Regions from separate parts of the Pseudomonas sp. ADAK2 TE3594 genome, predicted to be linked through region 1. Evidence: predicted binding sites of a transcription regulator. Region 1 holds the regulator's gene; the other holds the start of a gene.
What was found. The regulator FliA, encoded in region 1, starts transcription of late flagellar genes. The targets are predictions, from matches to a motif close to CTAAAGTTTNNNNNNNNNNNGCCGNTAA.

Region 2: a site for FliA is predicted at 2,537-2,564, ahead of flgM (flagellar biosynthesis anti-sigma factor FlgM). Genes of this name have one in related genera too.

What each region holds. Positions count from the first base shown of each region.
Region 1 is NZ_JBRJGV010000001.1:998,975-1,003,183, reverse strand. It holds gene AB7M22_RS04480 (chemotaxis protein CheA) at 1-45, opposite strand, end outside; gene AB7M22_RS04475 (protein phosphatase CheZ) at 99-887, opposite strand; gene AB7M22_RS04470 (chemotaxis response regulator CheY) at 910-1,281, opposite strand; gene fliA (RNA polymerase sigma factor FliA) at 1,449-2,189, opposite strand; gene fleN (flagellar synthesis regulator FleN) at 2,186-3,016, opposite strand; gene flhF (flagellar biosynthesis protein FlhF) at 3,135-4,209, opposite strand, start outside.
Region 2 is NZ_JBRJGV010000001.1:840,488-844,696, reverse strand. It holds gene cheR (protein-glutamate O-methyltransferase CheR) at 1-599, opposite strand, end outside; gene AB7M22_RS03735 (chemotaxis protein CheV) at 646-1,578, opposite strand; gene flgA (flagellar basal body P-ring formation chaperone FlgA) at 1,661-2,422, shown strand; gene flgM (flagellar biosynthesis anti-sigma factor FlgM) at 2,601-2,927, shown strand; gene AB7M22_RS03720 (flagella synthesis protein FlgN) at 2,976-3,443, shown strand; gene AB7M22_RS03715 (flagellar brake protein) at 3,532-4,209, shown strand, end outside.

The DNA.
Region 1 (4,209 bases):
AACCAGGAAATCCTGAAGGATCTCTTCATCGGCGCCGAAGCTCATTAAGGGGGTGCTCCTGAGGTCTAAAAACCTAAAAAACCTAAAATGCTAAAACTCTAAAATCCTAGGCTGGATAACAAATCGTCCACATCGTCCTGACCGGACACAACGTCTTCTCTTTTATCGGCATGAATCTGCGGACCTTCACCCTGAGAGAGATGTTTTTGCGGATCTTTTTCAGCCAGCATCGCATCACGGTCATGTTCGATACCCGCAAAGCGGTCGACCTGACTGGCCATGAGCACGAGCTTGAGCAGATTGCTTTCAACTTCGGTGACCAACTGGGTCACGCGCTTGATCACCTGACCGGTGAGGTCCTGGTAATCCTGGGCCAGGAGAATGTCGTTGAGGTTGCTCGACACGACGCGGTTATCTTCGCTGCTGCGTGTCAGGAAACCGTCGACGCGCCGGGCCAGTTCGCGGAACTCTTCAGCCCCGACTTCGCGACGCATGAACCGTCCCCAATCCGTGCTCAGCGCCTGAGCTTCGTCGCTCAGGCTGTTGATCAGCGGCGTGGCGTTTTCCACCAGGTCCATGGTGCGGTTCGCCGCGGCCTCGGTCAGCTTGACCACATACCCCAAGCGCTCGGTGGCATCCGTGATCTGAGACACTTCCTCGGCTTGCGGCATGTGCGGGTCAATCTGGAAATTGACGATCGCGCTATGCAGCTCGCGGGTGAGCTTGCCTACCTCCTGATACAGGCCGCGGTCACGGGTCTGATTGAGCTCATGGATCAATTGCACCGCATCGCCAAACCTGCCTTTTTCAAGGCTCTCGACCAGTTCGACCGCGTGTTTTTTCAGGGTCGATTCAAAATCGCCCATTGAAGATTCTTTATGCTCCATAGCTCCCCCGTGGCGCAGTCCATCAACCGATGCGTTCGAAAATCTTCTCGATTTTTTCTTTCAACGCCTGGGCCGTGAAGGGTTTGACCACATAGCCATTTACACCGGCCTGGGCCGCTTCGATGATTTGCTCGCGCTTGGCTTCAGCGGTCACCATCAGCACCGGCAGGTGCTTGAGCTTTTCATCGGCGCGCACGTGACGCAGCAGATCGATACCGGTCATGCCAGGCATGTTCCAGTCCGTTACCAGAAAGTCGATGCTCCCACTGTTGAGAACCGGAATGGCAGTGGTGCCATCGTCAGCCTCGACCGTGTTGGTGAACCCAAGGTCACGCAACAGGTTTTTTATGATCCGCCGCATCGTTGAGAAGTCATCAACGATGAGGATTTTCATGTTCTTGTCCAATTCGACCTCCAAGCAGTCTTAAACGCGCCCAGCACCTGGACGCGCCATTTCAATCAATCCGGCAAAGCACTCAATGACTGTCTGGAGCACAACAGATCGAGACCGGCGCAGTTCAACACCACACCAGCTCCATTCGCAGTGTCCCCACACTGCCTTCAGCGCGCTCGCCACTCCCCCAAACGCCCCCGCAAACGGGCCGCGCACTGGCTGTGTAACTGGCTGACCCGCGATTCGCTGACCCCCAGGACCTCACCGATTTCCTTGAGATTCAACTCTTCGTCGTAGTACAGCGCCAACACCAGTCGCTCACGCTCCGGCAAATTGGCAATCGCGTCCGCCAGCGCCGCCTGGAAGCGTTCATCTTCCAGATCGCGTGACGGCTCGAGATGAGCACTGGCGCCATCCTCATGCAGCCCTTCGTGTTCGCCGTCCTGTAACAGATCGTCGAAACTGAATAACCGGCTGCCGAGGGTGTCGTTCAAAATCCCGTAATAATCGTCGAGACTCAATTGGAGTTCGGCCGCAACCTCATGATCTTTAGCGTCACGGCCGGTTTTAGCTTCAATCGAGCGAATCGCGTCGCTGACCATGCGGGTATTGCGGTGAACCGAACGTGGTGCCCAGTCCCCCTTGCGCACTTCATCGAGCATCGCGCCGCGGATTCGTATGCCCGCGTACGTCTCGAAACTCGCGCCTTTGCTGGCGTCATATTTGGTTGATACTTCAAGCAGGCCGATCATCCCGGCCTGGATCAGGTCTTCGACCTGGACACTGGCCGGCAAACGCGCCAGCAAGTGGTAGGCAATGCGTTTGACCAGTGGCGCGTAACGCTCGATCAGCTCGTACTGCGCGTCACGTGCCGACTTCTTGTAGAGGTTGTAGCCACTGGCTGTCATAGGACGGGTCCTGCCGCTTGTTGCACGAGGCGCTCGACGAAAAACTCCAGGTGCCCGCGTGGGTTGGCCGGCAGTGGCCAGGTATCGACCTTCTGCGCAATGGCCTTGAACGCCAGGGCGCACTTGGAACGCGGAAAGGCTTCGTAGACGGCACGCTGCTTCTGCACGGCCTTGCGCACGCTTTCGTCGTAAGGCACCGCACCGACATATTGCAAGGCGACGTCGAGGAAACGATCCGTGACCTTGGTCAACTTGGCGAACAGGTTGCGGCCTTCCTGCGGGCTCTGCGCCATGTTGGCCAAGACACGGAAACGGTTCATGCCGTAGTCGCGGTTCAGCAGTTTGATCAGCGCGTAGGCGTCGGTGATCGAGGTCGGCTCGTCGCACACCACCAGCAAGACTTCTTGCGCTGCGCGGACGAAACTGACCACCGAGTCACCAATGCCCGCAGCGGTGTCGATCACCAATACGTCGAGGTTGTCGCCGATATCGCTGAAGGCCTGGATCAGGCCGGCATGCTGGGCCGGGCTCAGATGAACCATGCTCTGGGTGCCGGATGCGGCCGGGACGATGCGAATACCGCCGGGCCCTTGCAACAGCACATCGCGCAGCTCACAGCGGCCTTCGATCACGTCGGCCAGGGTACGTTTGGGTGTCAGCCCCAGCAGGACGTCAACGTTCGCCAGCCCCAGATCGGCATCCAGCAGCATGACGCGCCGGCCGAGCTCAGCTAGAGCCAGGGACAAGTTCACTGACACGTTAGTCTTCCCGACGCCACCTTTGCCGCCGGTCACCGCGATCACCTGTACGGGATGCATGCTGCCCATGTTATTTTCTTTACCTTGTCTTACTTAGACGGAGGCCACATTACTGGCTGCGCGTTCACCAACTGAACAATGCATGGCAGACCATCGATGTAGGTACAAAAACCGTTCATTAAATACCTCAGCCAACCCGCTTGGTCGGACTGTGGTAAAGGTCAGCGAACATATCAGCCATGGCTTCTTCGCTGGGTTCTTCCTGCATTTGCACGCTAACGGCACGGCTGACCAACTGATGACGACGCGGCAGATGCAAATCATCCGGAATCCGCGGGCCATCGGTCAGGTAAGCCACCGGCAATTCATGACTAATGGCCAGGCTCAACACCTCGCCCAAGCTTGCCGTTTCATCCAGTTTAGTCAGGATGCAGCCGGCAAGGCCGCAACGTTTGTAACTGTGATAAGCGGCAGTTAGAACCTGTTTCTGGCTGGTGGTTGCCAAGACCAGATAATTTTTTGATTTGATGCCGCGTCCGGCCAGGCTTTCGAGCTGCATACGCAGTGCCGGATCGCTGGCCTGCAAGCCGGCGGTATCGATCAGCACCACGCGTTTGCGCAGCAAAGGCTCCAGTGCCTGCACCAAGGATTGGCCCGGATCGACGTGGGTGACCGACACGTTGAGGATCCGGCCGAGGGTCTTGAGCTGCTCCTGAGCGCCGATGCGATAGCTGTCCATGCTCACCAGCGCGATGTTCTGCGCGCCGTACTTGAGCACGTAACGAGCCGCCAGCTTGGCCAGCGTGGTGGTCTTGCCCATGCCAGCCGGGCCGACCATGGCAATCACGCCGCCCTCTTCCAGTGGCTCGACTTCCGGGGTGGTGATCATCCGCGCCAGATGCGCGAGCAACATGCGCCAGGCCTGACGGGGTTCTTCGATGTCGGTAATCAGCGCCAGCAGATCGCGCGACAACGGGCCGGACAGGCCGATGCGTTGCAAGCGACGCCAGAGGTTGGCCTGGGCCGGACGACTGCCTTGCAGCTGATTCCAGGCCAGCGAGCCAAGTTGCACTTCCATCAGTTCACGCAGGCTGTTGAGCTCGAAACGCATCGAGTCGAACGCACGCGGGTCGACGCCGGTCGCCGCGGCAGGCGCAGGTGCCGGGCGCCGAGGCTCGGCCAGCGTCGGCTCGATCAGCGGCTCGGCGGCGGTCAACGGCAGGCCGGCGAACAACTGACGATTGGTGCTCTTATCGCTCTCG
Region 2 (4,209 bases), 160 kb from region 1:
AACGAGCGAAATTCCACCCGACTCTTGATCGGCGCCTTGATCGCCCAGCGTCCCGGCCCTTTCGGGTCGAAGTAACGCTGAAGGCGCTCGGGCGACAGACCGCGGCCGATGGCCAGGCTGTCGTACTCGCCGGTTTTGCAGTTGGTCAGCATAGTGCCGGACAGGTCAGTGGCAACGATCTGCACGCCCATCTTCAACTGGCCCATGTTGACCCGCTCGAACTCATCAATGGACATCGACAACGAATACGGTTCCTGGCCCGACGAACACGCTGCCGACCAGATCCGCAGGCGCTGGCCGGGGGCTGCCTTGATCGCTTCGGGCAATACCTTGTTCTTCAAGACTTCAAACGGATAGGTGTCACGAAACCACAAGGTTTCGTTGGTGGTCATGGCATCCACCACCATCTCGCGCAAACCGCTGCGCGGCTGAGTCTGGATGCGCTGAACCAGCTCACCCAGCGATTTGATGCCCTGCTGTTCCATCAGTTTGTTGAGACGGCTCGAGACCAGGTATTGCTTGTTTTCACCGAGCAAAATGCCACAGGCTTTTTCCAGGAATACCCGGAACTGTTCAAAATCCAAATTACCCGTAGACAAAGATGCCGCCTCTTAAATCGTGTTGACCGCCAGGGACAGAAGGCCCCTAGCTGTTATCTGCTGCTTTGATCCGGTCGACTACCCGGGATGCCAGGTCATCAGGACGGAATTTGGCCAGGAAGTCATCGGCACCGACCTTCTTGACCATCGCCTGATTGAACACACCCGACAACGAAGTGTGCAGGATGATATGCAGCTTTTGCATGCGCGGGTCGTTGCGGATCTCGGCCGTCAGGGTGTACCCGTCCATCTCCGGCATCTCGATGTCGGAAATCATCATCAGGAACTCTTCTTCCGGCTTCTTGCCCTCGTCGACCAGCTTGCGCAGGTAATCCAGCGCTTGTTTGCCGTCGTTCAACGCGACCACTTCGACACCGACCGTTTGCAGGCAACGGGTCACCTGCTTGCGCGCCACCGATGAGTCATCGACCGTCAGCACGCGCAAGGACAACGCCTTGTGCTGAGTCTCGACATCCACCACGCCCACCGAAATCGCTTCAGGAGTCGGTGCCACTTCCGCCAGCACCTTCTCGACGTCGATGATTTCGACTAACTGATTGTCGACCCGAGTCACAGCCGTCAAGTAATGATCGCGCCCGGTGCCCTTGGGTGGCGGATGAATCTCCTCCCAGTTCATGTTGACGATGCGCTCCACCGACCGAACCAGGAAACCCTGGGTCTTGGTGTTGTACTCCGTGATGATCACGAAGGGATTGCTTTGATCTTTCAGCGCTCCGGAACCGGTCGCCATTGCCAGATCCAGAATCGGAATGGTCGCCCCCCGAATATTCGCCACACCGCACACGACAGGACTGGACTTGGGCATCAGGGTCAGCTTGGGGCATTGCAGCACCTCACGAACCTTGAATACGTTGATGCCATACAGCTGCTGGCCGTCAAGACGGAACAACAACAGCTCAAGGCGATTCTGCCCTACCAGTTGCGTGCGCTGGTTCACCGAATCCATTACACCAGCCATGCCCAGACTCCTACACCAACGCTAAGTGTGTTTGCGACGCACATTCATCACTAAACGGCACGGCGCTTGCTTTTTAACTTTTATGAACACAGAACCGACATTTTTCCGACACCTGACATCAACCTGCCGCAGATTACTCTGTGCGATGTCGGCCGCTTGCCTGTTCAACGCTGGCAGCCCTGCCCTTGCTGACGCAGTTACCTTGCCTGACATGCTTATCGGCGTCACTCAGGGCTTTCTTGAATTCACCGTAGAAGACTATCTGGCCACGAGTCAAACACAAGGACGCTACGAAATCGAGGTCAACCAGCTCGATCCGCGCCTGCGCATGCCTATGTGCGACAAGGAATTGACAGCCACCCTCGAGAGCCCCGCGAGGCCTCTGGGTCGGGTCACGGTCAAGGTTCGCTGCGACGGTGCCTCCCCCTGGACAGTCTTCGTACCCGCTCAAGTACGGCTGTTTCGCGACATCGTGACCACCACCCGCCCCCTCAAGCGCACAGGGATTATCGAACCCCAGGACGTGACCCTGCGTGAGCGCGATATCAGCCTGATAAACCAGGGTTTTCTGACCTCCGTCGATCAGGCGATCGGACAGAAACTTACCCGACCAATGGTCGCCGATCAGGTCATTACCCTGGTGCATCTCGAACAGGCGGAGGTGGTTCGCAAGGGCGATCAGGTGGTGATTACCGCCCGCAGTGGTACGCTCAGCGTGCGCATGCCGGGTGAAGCGCTGTCCAACGGCGGCATGAGCGAACAGATTCGCGTGAAAAACCTTAACTCCCAGCGGGTTATCAAGGCGCAAGTCACCGCGCCCGGGCAGGTGGAAGTTTCTATGTGAGCGACTCTATAGGGCTCTGGGCCCGTGAAGAGATGGCGCGCCACCCGGCTGTTGCCTAAACTGTGCCCCATGAAGGACACACGCTGGCGCATGCAAGCTCATTGATAAATGGGCCTAAAGTTTTCCGGGGGAGAGCCGAAAACATGGCAAGCGTCCAAATACCCAGAGGTTTTTTGTCATGGTCATCGATTTCAGTCGTTTAAACAGCTCCTCGTCACTTACGGGCAGTACGCGTACCAGCGTTGCTAAGGAAACCGCCGAAGCTGGCCAATCCGCGCCGCTGAATACCCCGGCCGAACAGGCCAATACCACCCAAAGCGGGGAATCGGTACACCTCAGCAATGAGGCTCAACAGTTGCAGAAGGTCACTGACAAGCTGCGCGATCAGCCTGCCGTCGACAACGCCCGCGTGGCCGAGTTGAAAGCAGCGATTGCCGATGGCAGCTATAAAGTCGACAGCAACCGTGTAGCCAGCAAACTGCTCAACTTCGAAGCCCAGCGCTAGGCCACGGCCCGCGCCAGGCTTTTGGACGCTTAAAACCCAAGGCCAGCCATGCACGACACTAATTTACTGCAACTGATCATCGACGACTTTGCTCCGGCGCAACACCTGCTGGAGCTGCTGCAAACCGAGTCCCTCGCGCTGCACGGTCGCGACATGCCACTGCTCGAAGACATTCTGGCGCAGAAACAGGCAATGATCATTTTGCTCGAGCAGCATGGCCGCAAGCGCAGTGAAATCCTCGCCAGCCTCAACCTGCCGACCAATCGCCAAGGCCTGGAGCAACTTGCCAGCCATTCGAGCATCGGCGATCAGTTGCTGGCACAGAGCGACGTGCTGACCGATCTCCTGGCCCAGTGCCAGGCCGCCAACGTTAACAATGGCCAGTCGATTCTGGTTCAGCAGGCCGCCACGGCCAACCAGCTGAAAATCCTCACCGGCGGCGAGCCGCCAGCGCTCTACGATGCCCGCGGTTCAACCTCAAAGCTCGCAAAACCACGCCCGCTCAGTCAGGCTTGAGCCTTTCAATGAGCACGCTCTATCAAGACACGAAACATGCTGGCAGAATGCTGGCCAGTAGTCATATTTGTCTGGAGATTGATACCCCGTGTTCAATGCCTTAAGCGCGGAAGAGGCCACGCAGCCTCCCAAGGTGCTCACCACACCCCTGGAAATCTCCGGCAATCTGCGTCAGCTGCAAGACAGCCATGACCCGCTGATCATCACGTTCCACGAGCGCAGCCAGCGTTTCCAGAGCTACCTGGTGGACGTCGACCGTGACAGCAACATGATCGCCCTGGACGAAATGATCCCCCGCGATGGCGAACGCTTTCTGCTGGCCGGCGAACCGTTCAAGGTCGAAGGTTTCCACGACGGCGTACGCATCGCCTGGGAAAGCAATGGCCCGCTGACCATCGACGACTCCGGCGATGGCCGCTGCTACCGTGGCGCGCTGCCCGACGAGGTGGTTTATCACCAGCGCCGCAATGCCTTCCGTGCCGCGTTGAAGCTGGCGCAACTGGTCGATGTCGACTTGGGTGGCGAAAAACTCAAGTCGCCCGTCAGCGGCAAATTGCTGGACATCTCCGCCACCGGCTGCAAGTTGCGCTTCGAGGGCGACATCACCGCCAGGCTGCAACTGGGCCAGGTCTACGACCGTTTCGTCGCTGCCCTGCCCTTCGGCAGCATGACGGCACCGGTCGAACTGCGTTACCTGCACTTCGAAGAAAGGATCAACACCACCTTCGCCGGCGTGCGTTTTCACAACATGAGCGGCCAGGTGCAG